DNA from 3 places in the Streptomyces sp. NPDC001828 genome. Region 3 is predicted to be linked to each of the others. Evidence: riboswitches for the same ligand, from Rfam matches in the RefSeq annotation. Region 3 holds a riboswitch; each other region holds the start of a gene.

Region 1 (5,243 bases), on a different contig from region 3:
GGGTCCTGCGGCGCGCACGGCACGGCCACGAGCGGATCCGGCGCGTACGGGGTGCGCGAAGTGGCTCGGCGCGGGGCGCTCAGCGACAGAACAGGTCGTACAAGTAGACGCGGCGGGACGGCCAGAAGGCTTCCAGTGCGCGGGTGACGGCGGACACGCCTCCAGTGAACCCCTGTCGAACCCGGCTGACAAGGAGACACTTGTTCGGCCCGCTCGGGCGAGGAGTTGCACGGAGCAAGCCGAGGGAGAGCCGTTCATGACCACGTTCCCCACCGCGCGAAACGTCCGAACCACCCCGGAGGGCCTCGTGTGGGAGCCCGGCGAACGCTGGGTCCGCGGCCGCAAGGGCGAGGTCACCGTCGTCGACAGGAGGCACCCCGTCCTCGTGTGGGAGCCGGACGTGCCCGTCCCGCTGTACGCCTTCCCCCGCGACGAGGTCTGCCAGGACCTGCTCCGGCCGGCGAAGAACCCGCCGACGGGTACGCACACGGGCTCGCGGATCTTCTACGACCTCGTAGCCGATGGGGAGTTGAGCGAGAACGCGGCTTGGACGTTCCCCGCGGACGACCTCTCCGGTCACATCGCCTTCGAGTGGTTCAGCCGCGTCGGCCGCGGCCTCGACCGCTGGTACGAGGAGGAGGAAGAGATCTTCATCCACCCCCGCGACCCGCACAAGCGCGTGGACGCGCTGGCGAGCAGCAGGCATGTGACGGTCGAGATCGACGGCACGGTCGTGGCCGACACCCACCGCCCGGTGCTGCTCTTCGAGACCGGGCTTCCCACGCGCTACTACATCCCGCGCGAGGACGTCCGCCTGGACCTGTTCAAACCGACCGACCACAGCACCGGATGCCCGTACAAGGGCACCGCCGCGTACTGGTCGTGGAGCGGCGGGGCCGAGGTGCCGCCGAACGTCGTCTGGACGTACCCGCGCCCGCTGCCCGCCGTGGGCGCGATTCGGGACCTCCTCGCCTTCTACAACGAGGCCGTCGACATCACCGTGGACGGCGACCGCCTCGACCGGCCCACCACGGTGTTCAGCGCGCACACGGCGGCCGGCCGGACGCTCCCGAGGCCGCCGACGCCATCGGCGTCATGACCCGTCCGCCCCGACCGCGCCTCGTGCCGGATCGGGCACAGCCTTGAGCGCGTTCCGGAAGGCGGGCAGCTGGCCGAGCCGCCGTACGTAGTCCCCGAGCCGGGGGGACGCGCTCTCCAGCTCGGCCCGGTCGAGATGGACGAGCGCCACCCACAGGTCCACGTCCGAAGCCGTCAACTCCTCGCCCAGCGCATGAGGACGCCGCGCGAGGCGGCGGTCCAGCAAGGCCAGCGCCGCCCGCCGCGCCGAGGGAGGCGCGGCAGGAGTGACGACGCGGTCGAGGAGGGTGCGCAGGGCCTCGATGTCCCCGACCAGGTGCGGCGGCCGGAGGATGAGGGGCCCGGCGCTCTCACCGGCGAGGGGGCCCGCGAGGTCGCGGAGGATGTCGGGTGTGTGGTTGCTGACGATCCGTCCGCTCCAGCGGTCGCGCAGCGCGGGCGCCGTCAGGGGGCCGTCGTAGTGGTACCCGGTGGTCTCGTAGGCGCGGCGCAGCGCGGCGTAACCGTCGGGGGTCGCGGTGGGGGAGACCAGGAGCGTCGTGGCCACCGTGTCGCGCAGACCGAGCAGGTCGAGGGTGATCGCGATGCGCATCGAACGGGGACAACTCCCGCACAGGAAAAGGTCGTAGCGCCGTGGTGCGGGATAGAAGCCGCCGGCCGCGCCGGCGCCGATGCGGCTGCGGAAGCGCCGTGGGTGCGCGGCCGCCGCCACGGTCCGGGGGCGCGAGCCCTGAGCGGGCGCCGACGGCTGACAGCCGGTGGAGGCGGCCGTGCGGGAACTGCGGGAAACGGTCTCGGGCATGACTCTCCCTGGGAATGAGACGCCACTGCGGCCATGAGCGCACCAGCGGCTGGATGCGGGGCGGCTGCGCTGGTCGGGGACGGTCCGGATCGCGCGGACCGGTCCCGGATCAGTAGGCGCTGGAGACGCGCTGAAGATCGATGTGCAGGCGCCTGGTCAAGCCGCTCCTCGGCATGTCCACCCGCCTCATCCTCGGGGCTCGCGGGACGCGAGACCACGCTTGCCCCGCCGTGCAGGCGGGACCCGGTCGTCACCCGGGGCACCCCGTCGCGGTGGAAGGGTTGCCTGTCAGCGGGCCGGGGCCGATGACCACGGAGCGGGGCGGACCCGCCGGGTGGACGCTGACAATCGTGACCGTCCTCGCCAGTCTGGGCGGGCTTCGCGAAGCCGTCAAGAAGGCCGACAGGGGGTCTCAACTGGTGGCCCGTACATTGACATTCCCTTCGGCGCCTGCCTACCTTTCGCGAACGACGTGATGCCCTCGAAGTGCTGCGCTCGGACGCGGAGCAACGGGTCGGCGGACACAAACGGGCCCGGAGAAGTGACGGTGACAGTGATGCGCGCAGCTGATGGGACGGCCGCTCGGCCCCATCCCGGCCGCATCCCGCTGTGCACGGACCGCTGCGTCGACCTGCTGCGCGTCAGCAGCGCGCTGTGTACGGACATGGGCAGCGCCCCCAGCCGAGGCTGACCTTTCCTCGAATCCCTGACGCCGGCCGCTGTCGCGGTGCGGCTGCCCGCGCTTGACGACCCCCTCGCCCACGGACGTCCACACGTCACCGCCGGGGTACTCGCCGCGTCCCGGCACAGATCCCGTCGCGATCCCGATAACGGAGACCCGCACCGCCATGTCCACCAGCGTGTACCCCGCCCCGCCGTCGGGAGCCGACTCCCTCCTGACGGAACCTCATGTCCTGGACAACGCCGCCTGGGCAGCACTGACGGGCCCCCAGGCCCACTTCGCCGAGCGCCACGGCCGGGCCGCCCGTTTCCCCGCGGACGTCTCGCCCTTCACCGCACTGGAAGACCCCGACGACGTCCTCGCCTGGGACGACCTGGCCCTGCTCGTCGGACCCGATGCCGTCACTCCGGTCACGGCCGCCCTGACCGTGCCGGACGGCTGGCACATCGAGCAGAGCGGCGAAGGCGTCCAGATGGTGGCCACGGCGCTGCGCGACGAGCCCGCCCCCGACGCCGTGCGGCTGGGCCCCGCCGACGTACCCGAGATCCTCGAACTGATCGCCCTGACCAAGCCCGGCCCCTTCCTGCCCAGGACCGTGGAGCTCGGCACCTATCTGGGGCTCCGGGAGGGCGGACGGCTGATCGCGCTCGCCGGGGAGCGGCTGCGGCCGCCCGGCTGGACCGAGATCAGCGCCGTCTGCACCCACCCGGACCACCGCGGCCGGGGACTGGCGACCCGGCTCGTCCGCGCTGTCGCGAGGGGCATCAGGGAACGCGGCGAAACCCCGTTCCTCCACGCGGCCGCGAACAACACCAACGCCATCCGGCTCTACGAGTCGATCGGCTTCACCCTGCGCCGCCATACCCGGTTCACACTCGTCCGCACCCCGGGACGGCCGTCGGACCCGCGCCTCGACGACGGACAACATCGGCCCGAACTCCGGGAAGAAAAGGCGTAGTTGTGCTGTTGGACCTGCTGAAGGCCGTGCGGCGCCCAGCTGGGGCGCCGTCGGTGCGAGGCCGGCGAGGGGCCCGGGCACACCGGGGGGAAGGGGCGGTGAGCCAGGTGCGTACGTCGTCCCGCCGCCCTGCCTCCCCGAAGCCGGCCCCGCGTCGTCTGTACCTGTACTCCCGGCACCACATCGACCTGCTGCGCGTAGCCGGCGCGCTCTGTCGCCCCTGACGTTCCCTTGTGGCCGCGCCCTCGCACGGGCGGGCATCCTCGTACGGATCTTCAGGAAGGCGTCACTGCCGTGACCTCAACACCCTCTCCCCTCCACCTCGCCGTCGCCCTCGACGGCACCGGCTGGCATCCGGCGTCCTGGCGGGAGCCGGTTGCCCGGCCCGGGGAACTGCTCACCGCCGGGTACTGGGCCGACCTCGTGGCGGAGGCCGAGACCGGACTGCTCGACCTCGTGACCATCGAAGACGGTCTCGGACCGCAGTCGTCGCGGCTCACCGAGCCCGACGACCGTACGGACCAGGTGCGGGGCCGCCTGGACGCCGTCCTCATCGCCGCCCGCATCGCGCCACTGACCCGGCACATAGGTGTCGTCCCTACCGTGGTGACCACACACACCGAGCCGTTCCACATCTCCAAGGCGATCGCCACGCTCGACTACGTGAGTACGGGCCGGGCGGGCGTACGCGTGCAGATCGGACCGCGCCCCAACGAGGCGGCGCACTTCGGACGCCGGACCGTTCCGTCGCTGCCCGCCGGGGGCTACAACACCCCCGCTGGGCAGGAAGCGGTGCGCACGCACTTCGAAGAGGCGGCCGACTACGTGGAGGTGGTGCGCAGGCTCTGGGACAGCTGGGAGGACGACGCGGAGATCCGCGACGCGGCCACCGGGCGTTTCATCGACCGCGAGAAGCTGCACTACATCGACTTCGAGGGCGAGCACTTCAGTGTGAAGGGCCCATCGATCACCCCGCGTCCGCCGCAGGGGCAGCCCGTCGTCACCGCGCTCGCCCACGCGACCGTCCCGTACCGCCTCGTGGCCAGGGCCGCCGACATCGGTTACGTCACCCCGCACGACAGCGACCAGGCCCGCGCGATCGTGGCGGAGATCCGCGCCGAGCAGGCCGTGGCGGGACGCGCGGACGAGACCGTGCACGTCTTCGGCGACCTGGTGGTCTTCCTCGACGAGGACGCCGCCGAGGCCACCGCACGCCGGGAACGGCTCGACGCCCTCGCGGGCGAACCGTACACCAGCGACGCCCGCGTCTTCACCGGCACGCCCTCCCAACTCGCCGATCTGCTGCTTGAGTTGCGGCAGGCGGGCCTCTCCGGGTTCCGGCTGCGCCCGGCCGTCGTCGGCCACGACCTCTCCGCGATCACCCGAGGCCTGGTCCCCGAACTCCAGCGCCGCGGCGCCTTCCGCAGCGCCTACGAGGCCGACACCCTGCGCGGACTGCTCGGACTCGCCCGTCCCGCCAACCGCTACGCCACCACCGCCTGAGCCGGACGGAGACCGCACGACATGAGCAAGCCCCTGAAGCAGATCCATCTGGCCGCCCACTTCCCCGGCGTCAACAACACCACCGTGTGGAGCGATCCGGCGGCCGGCAGCCACATCGAGTTCAGCTCCTTCGCGCACTTCGCGCGGACCGCGGAACGCGCCAAGTTCGACTTCCTGTTCCTCGCCGAAGGGCTCCGGCT
Region 2 (5,243 bases), on a different contig from region 3:
GTGATCCCCGAGCTGGCCGAGCGGGCGGACCTGTCCCTGAACGGCCCCGCGTCGGTAACGTCCTTCCTGGCAGCCCTGGCCCGGCACCTGTAACCCCTGGGCCCTGCTGGGGCTCCGCCCCAGACCCCGGATTTTCGCCCCTCCCCGCCCCTTCCCGAGACCCTCCGGGGGGTGTGAGTGGGGGTGGGTGGGCTTCCGGGGGCTGCGCCCCCGGACCCCCTGGTCCGGCCGCGGACCGTGCGTGGCTGGTCGCGCAGTTCCCCGCGCCCTTAAAAGCCTTGGTGCTGGGCCGCATCGGGCACTTCAGCCCTCCCGGGTGGTCGGTGCTGGCCCGCGCAGGCATCCTCAGCCCGTCCGGCGTTTGAGGACGAGCGCCGTTCAGGCGCGAACGGGGTCTGGGGCGGAGCCCCAGGGGCCCGGAACCAACCAACCCCGGGCCACGGGCGGGCGGGTGGGCAACCCCCCCCGGCTAGGAGCTCAGCGCCTCGAGCTGGTCGGTGAACCAGCGCCGGGGCGGCAGAGCCGTACCCGCCACCGCCAGCCGCTTCGTCCGCTCCGCCCGCTCCCCCTCCGGCATGGACAGCGCCGCGTGCAACGCGGACGCCGTCCCCGTCACGTCGTACGGGTTGACCACCACCGCGTCCTCCCCCAGCTCCGCCCACGCCCCCGCCTCCCGCGAGAGCACGAGGACGCAGCCCGCGTCGGACACCACCGGGACCTCTTTCGCGACGAGGTTCATGCCGTCGCGGACGGGGTTCACGAGGGCGACGTCCGCGAGCCGGTACGCGGCGAGCGAGCGCGCGAAGTCGTCCTGCACGTGCAGCACGACCGGGGTCCAACCAGGCGTCCCGTAAAGGGAGTTGATCTCCTCGGCGACCCGGGACACCTCCGCCGTGTAGTCCCGGTACACCGCGAGGTCCTGCCGCGAGGGATAGGCGAACGCGACGTGCACGACCCGCTCGCGCCACTCGGGGCGCGTGTCCAGGAGGTGCCGGTAGGCGAGCAGTCCGCGCACGATGTTCTTGGACAGCTCGGTGCGGTCGACCCGCACGATCGTCCTGCGGCCCGCCCCGACCTGCTCGCGCAGGGCCGCCATCCGCTCCTCGACGTCGGCCTCGTGCGACCGCCGCCGCAGGAAGTCGCCGTCCGCGCCGAGCGAGTGGACGGCGATCTCCGTCTCGCGCCCCCGGCCGCCGGCCGGGGCGTGCCGGAAGAAGCGGCGCCCCTCCCCGTCGGGGCCGGACACCTCGCCGTCCTGCGGGGGCAGCACCCCCGCCACCGAGTCCAGGAACGCCGACGCCCACCGCCGCGTGAGGAACCCGAGCCGGTCGGCCCCCAGCATCCCGCGCAGCAGCTGCTCGGCGATGTCGTCGGGCAGCATCCGGAAGTAGTCCACCGGCGCCCACGGCGTGTGCGAGAAGTGGCCGATGCGCAGGTCGGGGCGGAGCTCGCGGAGCATGCCCGGCACCAGGGCCAGGTGGTAGTCCTGCACCAGGACCCGCGCCCCGTCCCCCGCCTCGGCCGCCAGCGCCTCGGCGAACGCCCGGTTGTACGCCTCGTACGACGCCCACTGCCGCCGGAACTCCGCGTCGAAGACCGGCTCCAGCGGAATCTGGTACAGCATGTGCTGGACGAACCACAGCACCGAGTTGGCGATGCCGTTGTACGCGTCGGCGAAGACCTCGGGATCGATGTCCAGCATGCGGACACCCTGCTCGCCGACGCCCTGCCGCACCGCCTCGCGGTCGCCCTCGCCAAGCGCCGCGCACACCCACACCGACTCCACGTCGGAGCCGATCGCGCTGAGCCCGGAGACGAGCCCGCCCCCGCCCCGCTTGGGTTCGAGCGACCCGTCGTCCTTCAGGGTGTACGAGACGGGGCCTCGGTTGGAGGCGACAAGGACCTGAGCCCGGGAGGTTTCATGCGCGGTGACCATGTTGCGGAACCTAGCCCGCCCCGCAATACCTCAAACACCCGTACGCCCACCCCCATGGGCCGAAACCGGCCAGGCCCCTCCCTCCCCGCAACCTAGGCCGCCCGGTGGACCGCGTACTCCTCGATCTCCCGCATCGGCGGCCGCTCCTCGGTGTCCACCGGATACGTGCGCGGCACGAAGCCGTCCGCGCCCCGCTCGAACTGGGTCAGCTCGGGCCGTACGAGATGGCCCCGGGAAAGGCGCAGCTGCGCGGTGCGGTAGATCGCGGCGGCCATCCGGCCGAGCGCCTGTCCGTCCTGGTGGCGGTGCTTGCGTACGCCCACGTCGACCTGGGCCAGCGCGTCCAGGCCCACCGTGTGCAGCGCGTCCACGAGCAGCGCGAGCTCCACGCCGTACCCGACGGGGAAGGGCAGCCGCTCCAGGAGCGTGCGCCGGGCCGCGTACTCGCCGCCCAACGGCTGGACGATTCCGGCCAGTTGGGGCCAGTGCAGATTGAGCAGCGGACGCGCCACCAGCTCGGTGACCCGGCCGCCCTCGCCGGCCGTGTCCCCGAAGGGACGGTCGTACATCGCCTTGACGAACGCCACGTCCGGCTCGGTCAGGAGCGGCCCGACGATGCCGGACACGAACCCGGCGTCGAAGTCCCTCAGGTCGGCGTCGATGAAGCACACGATGTCGCCACTGGTCACGAGCAGCGAGCGCCACAGCACCTCGCCCTTGCCGGGCAGCGCGGGAACGCGCGGCAGGATCGTGTCGCGGTGCACGACCCGGGCGCCGGCCCGCGCCGCCACCTCGGCCGTACGGTCGGTGGAGCCGGAGTCGACGACCACCAGCTCGTCGACCAGCGGCACGGCACCGGTCATCAGCTCGCGCCGGATCGCGGCGACGATCTCACCGACCGTGTTCTCCTCGTCGAGGGCGGGCAGCACCACGCTGACGGTCGTTCCCGTGCGGTGTTTCGCGGCCAGGATCCGCTCGATCGGCCGCTCGGCCGCGGACCAGGAACGCCTGCTCAGCCAGCGTTCCACCTCTTCCAGCACGGCTCCTGGCCTCCTTGTGTGATCCATCTCGCGGTTCGGACGACTATCTCAACCGTCCAGGGCTTCGGTTACAGTCTTGAACAACGCGGATGACCGTCGCATGTCGGGGGTCGTCACGCTGACAATCGAATACCGCTCATCCAGAGGGGCAGAGGGATACGGCCCGTTGAAGCCCCGGCAACCCTCCAGTCGGTTCTCGTCGATCGTTTCGGTCAAGACACGGGGCCACCGGCTAGGGAAGGTGCCAAATCCGTCTCATGGCGAGGTTCGTCATGAGGAAGATGAGGAGAAAGGGCCTCCCCTCCATGTCTGCTCAGACTGTTGAATCCCGCACCGCCGTCGACCTCGGTCCGGCATCCGGACTTTCCTGCCGCGAGTGCGGCCAGCGTTTCGAACTTGGCCCGATCTTCGCCTGTGAACTGTGTTTCGGACCGCTCGAAGTGGCTTATGACCTGCCCCTCGGCGACCCCGAGGCGCTGCGCAAGCAGATCGAGTCCGGCCCCGAGAACATCTGGCGTTACGCCCCGCTGCTGCCCGTCCCCGCGGACGTCGCCGACAAGCCGAACCTGAACCCGGGCTTCACCAAGCTCGTCAAGGCCGAGAACCTGGCCCGCGAGCTGGGCGTCGAGCCCGGCAAGCTGTTCGTCAAGGACGACTCCGGCAACCCGACGCACTCCTTCAAGGACCGCGTCGTCGCGCAGGCCCTGGAGGCCGCCCGCGCCTTCGGCTTCACCACGCTCTCCTGCTCCTCCACCGGAAACCTCGCCGGCGCGGTCGGCGCCGCCGCGGCCCGGGCCGGCTTCCGCTCCTGCGTGTTCATCCCGCACGACCTGGAGCAGGGCAAGGTCGTCATGGCCGCGGTGTACGGCGGCGAGCTCGTCGGCATCGAGGGCAACTACGACGACGTGAACCGCTTCTGCTCCGAGCTCATCGGCGACCCGCTGGGCGAGGGCTGGGGCTTCGTCAACGTCAACCTGCGCCCCTACTACGGCGAGGGTTCCAAGACGCTGGCGTACGAGATCTGCGAGCAGCTCGGCTGGCGGCTGCCGGACCAGCTGGTCATCCCGATCGCCTCCGGCTCCCAGCTCACCAAGATCGACAAGGGGCTCCAGGAGCTGATCAAGCTCGGCCTCGTCGAGGACAAGCCGTACAAGATCTTCGGCGCCCAGGCCGAGGGCTGCTCCCCGGTGTCCACCGCCTTCAAGGCCGGGCACGACGTCGTGCGCCCGCAGAAGCCGGACACCATCGCCAAGTCGCTCGCCATCGGCAACCCGGCGGACGGCCCGTACGTCCTGGACATCGCGCGCCGTACCGGCGGCGCGGTGGAGGACGTCGACGACGAGCAGATCGTCGACGCCATCAAGCTGCTCGCCCGCACCGAGGGCATCTTCGCGGAGACCGCGGGCGGTGTGACGGTCGGCGTCACCAAGAAGCTCATCGAGGCCGGTCTGCTCGACCCGTCCCTCACCACCGTCGTCCTCAACACCGGTGACGGGCTCAAGACGCTGGACGCCGTGGCCGCCACGTCCCAGGCGACCGCGACCATCCGCCCGAGCCTGGACGCCTTCCGCGACGCGGGCCTCGCCCACTGAGCCACTGCCGATCGACTAGGAGCACCGAACCATGAGCGTGAACGTCCGCATCCCCACGATCCTGCGCACCTACACGGGCGGCAAGTCCGAGGTCGCCGCCGAGGGCGCCACCCTCGCCGAGGTCATCGCCGACCTGGAGAAGAACCACGCGGGCATCGCCGCGCGCGTCCTGGACGACCAGGGAAAGCTGCGCCGCTTCGTCAACGTCTACGTCAACGACGACGACGTGCGCTTCGAGCAGGGCCTGGAGACCGCCACGCCCGAGGGCGCCGGCGTCTCGATCATCCCGGCGGTCGCGGGCGGCTGACCCGCTCCGCGTTTAACCCGGGCCGTACTCGGAGTTGACCGCGAGTTGCGCCTGAGTTGCCCCCTCCGCACGAGAAGCGGAGGGGGCAATTCAACATGGTTGAGCGGGGTACAGTTGGGGAAGCCCCTTCGCTTCGAGTGCCAAGTGCATATGAGAACGCGACAACATGGGGTCAAAGTGTGAGAGCCCTTTGCGCCTTAAGTGCGCTTTGCCCGGCCCGACTTGCCCCGGAACGCAGAATAAATGGCATTCCGCTCCCCGTGCGTGCCCGGAATTCTCGTCCGATTGACCTGTTGCAGAGGGCAGTTGGGCAGATACATTCAGCCGCGGTCGACGCGTTCCGGCGCACACCCTCTCCTGTCGGAGGG
Region 3 (5,243 bases):
GCAGATCCACCACTGGGCGGCGCTGATCTTCCTCGCCGGCATGTTCGTGCACATGATGCGCGTGTTCTTCACGGGTGCGTTCCGCAAGCCGCGTGAGGTCAACTGGCTGTTCGGCTTCCTGCTGTTCGTCCTGGGCATGTTCACCGGCTTCACCGGTTACTCGCTCCCGGACGACCTGCTCTCCGGCACCGGTGTCCGCTTCATGGAGGGCGCGATCCTGTCCGTGCCGATCGTCGGCACGTACCTCTCGTTCTTCCTGTTCGGCGGCGAGTTCCCCGGCGGCGACTTCGTGGCCCGGTTCTACTCGGTCCACATCCTGCTGCTGCCCGGCATCATGCTCGGCCTGATGGTGGCGCACCTGATCCTGGTCTTCTACCACAAGCACACCCAGTTCGCGGGTCCGGGACGCACGAACAAGAACGTCGTCGGCATGCCGCTGCTCCCGGTGTACATGGCGAAGGCGGGCGGCTTCTTCTTCCTGGTCTTCGGCGTCATCGCGGTCGTCGCGGCGATCGCCTCGATCAACCCGATCTGGGCGATCGGCCCCTACCGGCCGGACCAGGTGTCCACCGGCGCCCAGCCCGACTGGTACATGGGCTTCTCCGAAGGCCTCATCCGTGTGATGCCGGGCTGGGAGATCAACCTGTGGGGCCACACCCTCGTCCTGGGTGTGTTCATCCCGCTGGTGATCTTCCCGCTGGTCCTCGCGACCATCGCGGTGTACCCGTTCATCGAGTCCTGGATCACCGGCGACAAGCGCGAGCACCACATCGCGGACCGGCCGCGCAACGCGCCGACGCGTACCGCGTTCGGTGTCGCGTGGATCACCTGGTACCTGGTGCTGCTCATCGGTGGTGGAAACGACCTCTGGGCGACCCACTTCCACCTCTCGATCAACGTCATCACCTGGTTCGTGCGGATCGCGTTCTTCGTCGCTCCGGTCCTCGCGTTCATCGCCACCAAGCGGATCTGCCTGGGTCTGCAGCGGCGCGACGCCGAGAAGGTGCTGCACGGACGCGAGTCCGGCATCATCAAGCGGCTGCCGCACGGCGAGTTCATCGAGATCCACGAGCCGCTCGACGCCGGTGCGCGCTACAAGCTCACCGCGCACGAGCAGTACAAGCCGGCCGAGATCGGCCCGACGGTCGACGAGAACGGTGTCGCCCGCAAGGTGTCGCCGGTCCAGAAGCTGCGCGCCAAGCTCAGCAAGGGCTACTACGGCGAGGGGAACCAGATTCCCAAGCCGACGGCCGAGGAGTACGAGGAGATCACGAGCGGCCACGGCCACCACTGATCCCCGCCTGACCTGTCGGTCGCCACAACCGAGGCTCCGGCCCGGCCCCTTCACCGGGGGCCGGGCCGGAGCCTTTTGGCATCCGCGCGCGCCCACACGCCGTCCGTACTACGGGCACGCGTACGGATGCGTCCCCCGCTGTCGATAGGCTGACGGGCGGTATATCCCCAGCCTGACCACCAGGAGCGAGCATGAGCGCTGTTACCCCCACCGGAGGCGACACCGTGGCGGCCCACTCCTGGCCGGGCGTCCTGGACGCGCTGCTCGGGGGCACCGACCAGAGCGCGGACGTGACCGCCTGGGCGATGGACCGGATCATGCGCGGCGAGGCCACCGACGCCCAGATCGCCGCCTTCATGGTGGCCCTGCGCGCCAAGGGCGAGACGGTCCAGGAGATCACCGGCCTGGTACGCGCCATGTACGCGCACGCCAACCTCATCGAGGTGCCGGGCCCCAGCGTCGACATCGTCGGCACCGGCGGCGACGGCGCCAAGACCGTCAACATCTCCACCATGGCGGCGATCGTGGTCGCCGGAACCGGCACCAAGGTCGTCAAGCACGGCAACCGGGCCGCCTCGTCGGCGAGCGGCTCGTCGGACGTCCTGGAGAAGCTGGGCGTCAACCTGGAGCTGACGCCGAAGCGGGTGGCGGAGGTGGTCGAGGAGGCCGGCATCACCTTCTGTTTCGCGGTGAAGTTCCACCCCGCGCTGCGGTACGTCGCCGCCGCGCGCAGGGAGCTCGGCATCCGCACCACCTTCAACGTCCTGGGCCCGCTGACCAACCCGGCCAAGGTCCGGGCCACCGCCGCCGGTGTCGCCGACGCCCGGATGGCCCCGATCGTGGCGGGCGTGTTCGCCGAGCGCGGCTCCTCCGCGCTGGTCTTCCGCGGCGACGACGGCCTCGACGAGCTCACCACCACCGGCACCTCGCGGGTGTGGGTGGTGCGCGACGGCCAGGTCCGCGAGGAGGCCTTCGACCCGCGTGACGTCGGCATCGAGATCGTGCCCATCGAAGCACTGCGCGGCGCGGACTCCTCGTACAACGCCGATGTGGCCCGCCGGCTGCTCGCGGGGGAGCGGGGGCCGGTGCGGGACGCGGTGCTGCTGAACTCGGCGGCCGCCCTGGTGGCCCTCGAACCGGGGCAGGGCTCGCTCGCCGAGCAGATCGGCGCCGCGATGGCGCGCACGGCCGAGGCGATCGACTCCGGGGCGGCCCAGGGCGCCCTGCGGCGCTGGGTCGAGGCCAGCAACGCCTGACCCCTGCCCGTGCGGGGTGTTCTGCACGGGCACGTCTTTCACGGGGACGTCCCGCGCGCGGGTGTGACGCAAGGCGCAGTCCAGATCGCGGACTGTGCCTTGCGCACCTCCACACGTGTGGCAGGATGCTCTTCAAGGTCATGAGTGACAGCGATTTAGGCCCCGGCTCGCTGTCCGGCAACCCTCCGTCCGTGGCGGGGTGCCCCGGGTGAAGACCAGGTCGTAGGCAGCAAGGCCTTCGGCAAGCGCGGACCCCTGGACATCTTCGATGTCACAGCCCTGGGGTCCTGGTCCTCAAGGGAGCAGTCTCGTGAGCAAGCGAATGCGATAGGGCGTACCGCCCCTTCTTCACACCTCCGCGCACCCTTCTTCGGGCTGCGTGTTCGAGGTCAACACCCGTACACGGCACGGCAGTCGACCCCTCTCGCTCGATGCAGGGTCGCGCCGCCGTACCCGGGGTCCGAAGTCAACTCGCCTTGTCCTGCCGGGAGATACCGCCATGTCCGCACGCCCCGCCGCCACCGTCACCGCCGCCCAGGCCGCCGCCGAGTCCGCCGACCCCTGCTGTGCCGCGCCGCTTCCGGTGCTCGGCCGCGACGTCACCGTCCCGCTGGTCACCGGCGGCGAAGTGACGTACGCCGCCCTCGACTACGCGGCGAGCGCGCCCGCCCTCCAGCGGGTCTGGGACGACGTCGCCGCGTACGCCCCCTACTACGGGAGCGTGCACCGCGGGGCGGGCTACCTCTCGCAGCTCTCCACCGACCTCTTCGAGAACAGCCGGGCGACGGTGGCGGAGTTCCTCGACTGCCGCCCCGGCGACCAGATCGTCTTCACCCGCTCCACCACGGACTCGCTGAACCTGCTCGCCCAGGCGCTGCCGGCCGACTGCCAGGTCTTCGTCTTCGAGACCGAGCACCACGCCTCGCTGCTGCCGTGGCGCGACGCCCGCGTGACCTACCTGAACGCGCCGCGCACCCCGGAGCAGGCCGTCGCGACCCTGGAGCGCGCGCTCGCCGACCGCGACCCCTACGGGCCCGCCCTCGTGTGCGTCACCGGCGCGTCCAACGTCACCGGCGAGCTGTGGCCGGTCCGGGAACTCGCCGCGGCGGCGCACGCCCACGGCGCGCGGATCGTGCTGGACGCCGCTCAGCTCGCTCCCCATCACCCCGTCTCCGTACGGGAGTTGGACGTCGACTGGATCGCCTTCTCCGGGCACAAGCTGTACGCGCCGTTCGGCTCGGGCGTCCTGGCCGGCCGCGCGGACTGGCTCCAGGAGTCCGAGCCGTACCTCGCGGGTGGCGGCGCCTCCAAGAAGGTCGCGCGGCGCTCCGACGGGGGCGTCGACGTCGAGTGGCACACCACGGCCGCCCGTCACGAGGCCGGGTCGCCCAACGTCATCGGCGTCTATTCCATCGCCTCCGCCTGCAAGGCGCTGACCGAGGCGGGCTTCGACTCGCTCGTCGAGCGCGAGCGGCACCTGATCGCGAAGGTCCGCGAGGGCCTGGCGGAGGTGCCGGCGGTGCGGGTGCTGTCGCTCTTCGGCGACGACGCGCCCCGGGTCGGCGTCATCTCCTTCGTCGTCGACGGCTGGAACAGCTCGCACTTCGCGGCGGCGCTGTCGGCGGAGTACGGCATCGGGGTGCGCGACGGCCTCTTCTGCGCCCACCCGCTGGTGCGCACCCTGCTCGGCAGCAACCCGCAGGACCCGGGCGAGTGCGGTGCGCCCGAGGCGGAGCCGGGCGAGCGGTCCCTCAACGCGATCCGGGTCAGCTTCGGGGCGGGGACGCCGGACGAGCACGTGGACCGCTTCGTGCGGGCGGTGCGGGAGCTGGTGGCCGACGGCGCGAAGTGGCAGTACCGCACGGAGGCCGGCCGCTGCGTCCCGGCGGTGTAACCCGGGCCCACCTCCCGGGGGCCGGGGCCCCCATGACGGTCTACGGATGCCCCGGTGCGGGCCGCCACCGAGGTATTCGGGGACACCTACAGGGGCGCGGGGAACTGCGCGAACGGCCCCCGCGGTCCGCACCCGTGAGCAGCCCCGGGGGCGCGGGGACACGGCCTCCGAGGGTGAGGGGGCTACGAGTCCAGGCCGATGGCGAAGGCCGCTTCGAGGTCGTGTTGGGAGTACGTGCGGAACGCCACGTGCGTATCCGTCCCCTCCACCCCGGGGATCTTGCTGATGCTGCCGGGGATGATGTCCGCCAGGTCATCGTGGCGAGCCACCCTGACCAGCGCGATCAGATCGTACGTACCGGTCACCGAGTACACCTCGCTGACGCTGTCGAGCGCCGCGATGGACTCCGCGATCTCGGGAATCCGGTCCACGCTGGTCTTGATGAGCACGATCGCGGTGATCACGGCTGGCTTTCTCCCTCGGTGGCGGCCGGACCCGCGGTCTTCACGGGCTTTCGGCGTTTCACTCTATCCGCCCCGTGGAAACGGGCCCACGCGTAGAGGAAGCCGACGCCGAAGCCCACGAGATGGGCCAGGTAGGCCACCCCGGGCCCGGACGACGCGCCGCGGATCGCCAGCCACTGCAGGGCGAACCAGAAGACGAGCACGATCCACGCCGGGAAGCGCAGCGGCAGGAAGAGCAGGAACGGGAAGACGCTGGTCACCCGGGCCTTGGGGAAGAGGTAGAGGAAGGCGCCGAGGACCGCCGAGATGGCCCCGGACGCCCCTACCAGCGTCTG

What was found. Region 3 has a riboswitch for S-adenosylmethionine ahead of ACFYZA_RS11075 (aminotransferase class V-fold PLP-dependent enzyme). Riboswitches for the same ligand answer to the same signal wherever they lie in the genome.
Region 1: it holds a riboswitch for S-adenosylmethionine, as region 3 does, so the genes downstream of both, ACFYZA_RS15710 (putative leader peptide) here and ACFYZA_RS11075 (aminotransferase class V-fold PLP-dependent enzyme) in region 3, are expected to answer to the same signal.
Region 2: it holds a riboswitch for S-adenosylmethionine, as region 3 does, so the genes downstream of both, thrC (threonine synthase) here and ACFYZA_RS11075 (aminotransferase class V-fold PLP-dependent enzyme) in region 3, are expected to answer to the same signal.

The regions. Positions count from the first base shown of each region.
Region 1 covers NZ_JBIATV010000004.1:316,572-321,814, forward strand. Annotated here, with positions in the region: gene ACFYZA_RS15700 (DUF427 domain-containing protein) at 257-1,099, shown strand; gene ACFYZA_RS15705 (glutathione S-transferase C-terminal domain-containing protein) at 1,094-1,900, opposite strand; gene ACFYZA_RS15710 (putative leader peptide) at 2,010-2,090, opposite strand; SAM riboswitch class IV at 2,112-2,256, opposite strand; gene ACFYZA_RS15715 (hypothetical protein) at 2,457-2,591, shown strand; gene ACFYZA_RS15720 (GNAT family N-acetyltransferase) at 2,749-3,540, shown strand; gene ACFYZA_RS15725 (LLM class flavin-dependent oxidoreductase) at 3,835-5,043, shown strand; gene ACFYZA_RS15730 (NtaA/DmoA family FMN-dependent monooxygenase) at 5,065-5,243, shown strand, end outside.
Region 2 covers NZ_JBIATV010000016.1:147,431-152,673, reverse strand. Annotated here, with positions in the region: gene otsB (trehalose-phosphatase) at 1-93, shown strand, start outside; gene ACFYZA_RS34795 (trehalose-6-phosphate synthase) at 470-1,936, opposite strand; gene ACFYZA_RS34790 (glucosyl-3-phosphoglycerate synthase) at 2,029-2,976, opposite strand; SAM riboswitch class I at 3,110-3,264, shown strand; gene thrC (threonine synthase) at 3,282-4,568, shown strand; gene ACFYZA_RS34780 (MoaD/ThiS family protein) at 4,600-4,875, shown strand.
Region 3 covers NZ_JBIATV010000002.1:914,960-920,202, forward strand. Annotated here, with positions in the region: gene ACFYZA_RS11065 (cytochrome bc complex cytochrome b subunit) at 1-1,294, shown strand, start outside; gene trpD (anthranilate phosphoribosyltransferase) at 1,486-2,550, shown strand; SAM riboswitch class IV at 2,687-2,804, shown strand; gene ACFYZA_RS11075 (aminotransferase class V-fold PLP-dependent enzyme) at 3,050-4,444, shown strand; gene ACFYZA_RS11080 (Lrp/AsnC family transcriptional regulator) at 4,627-4,908, opposite strand; gene ACFYZA_RS11085 (rhomboid family intramembrane serine protease) at 4,905-5,243, opposite strand, start outside.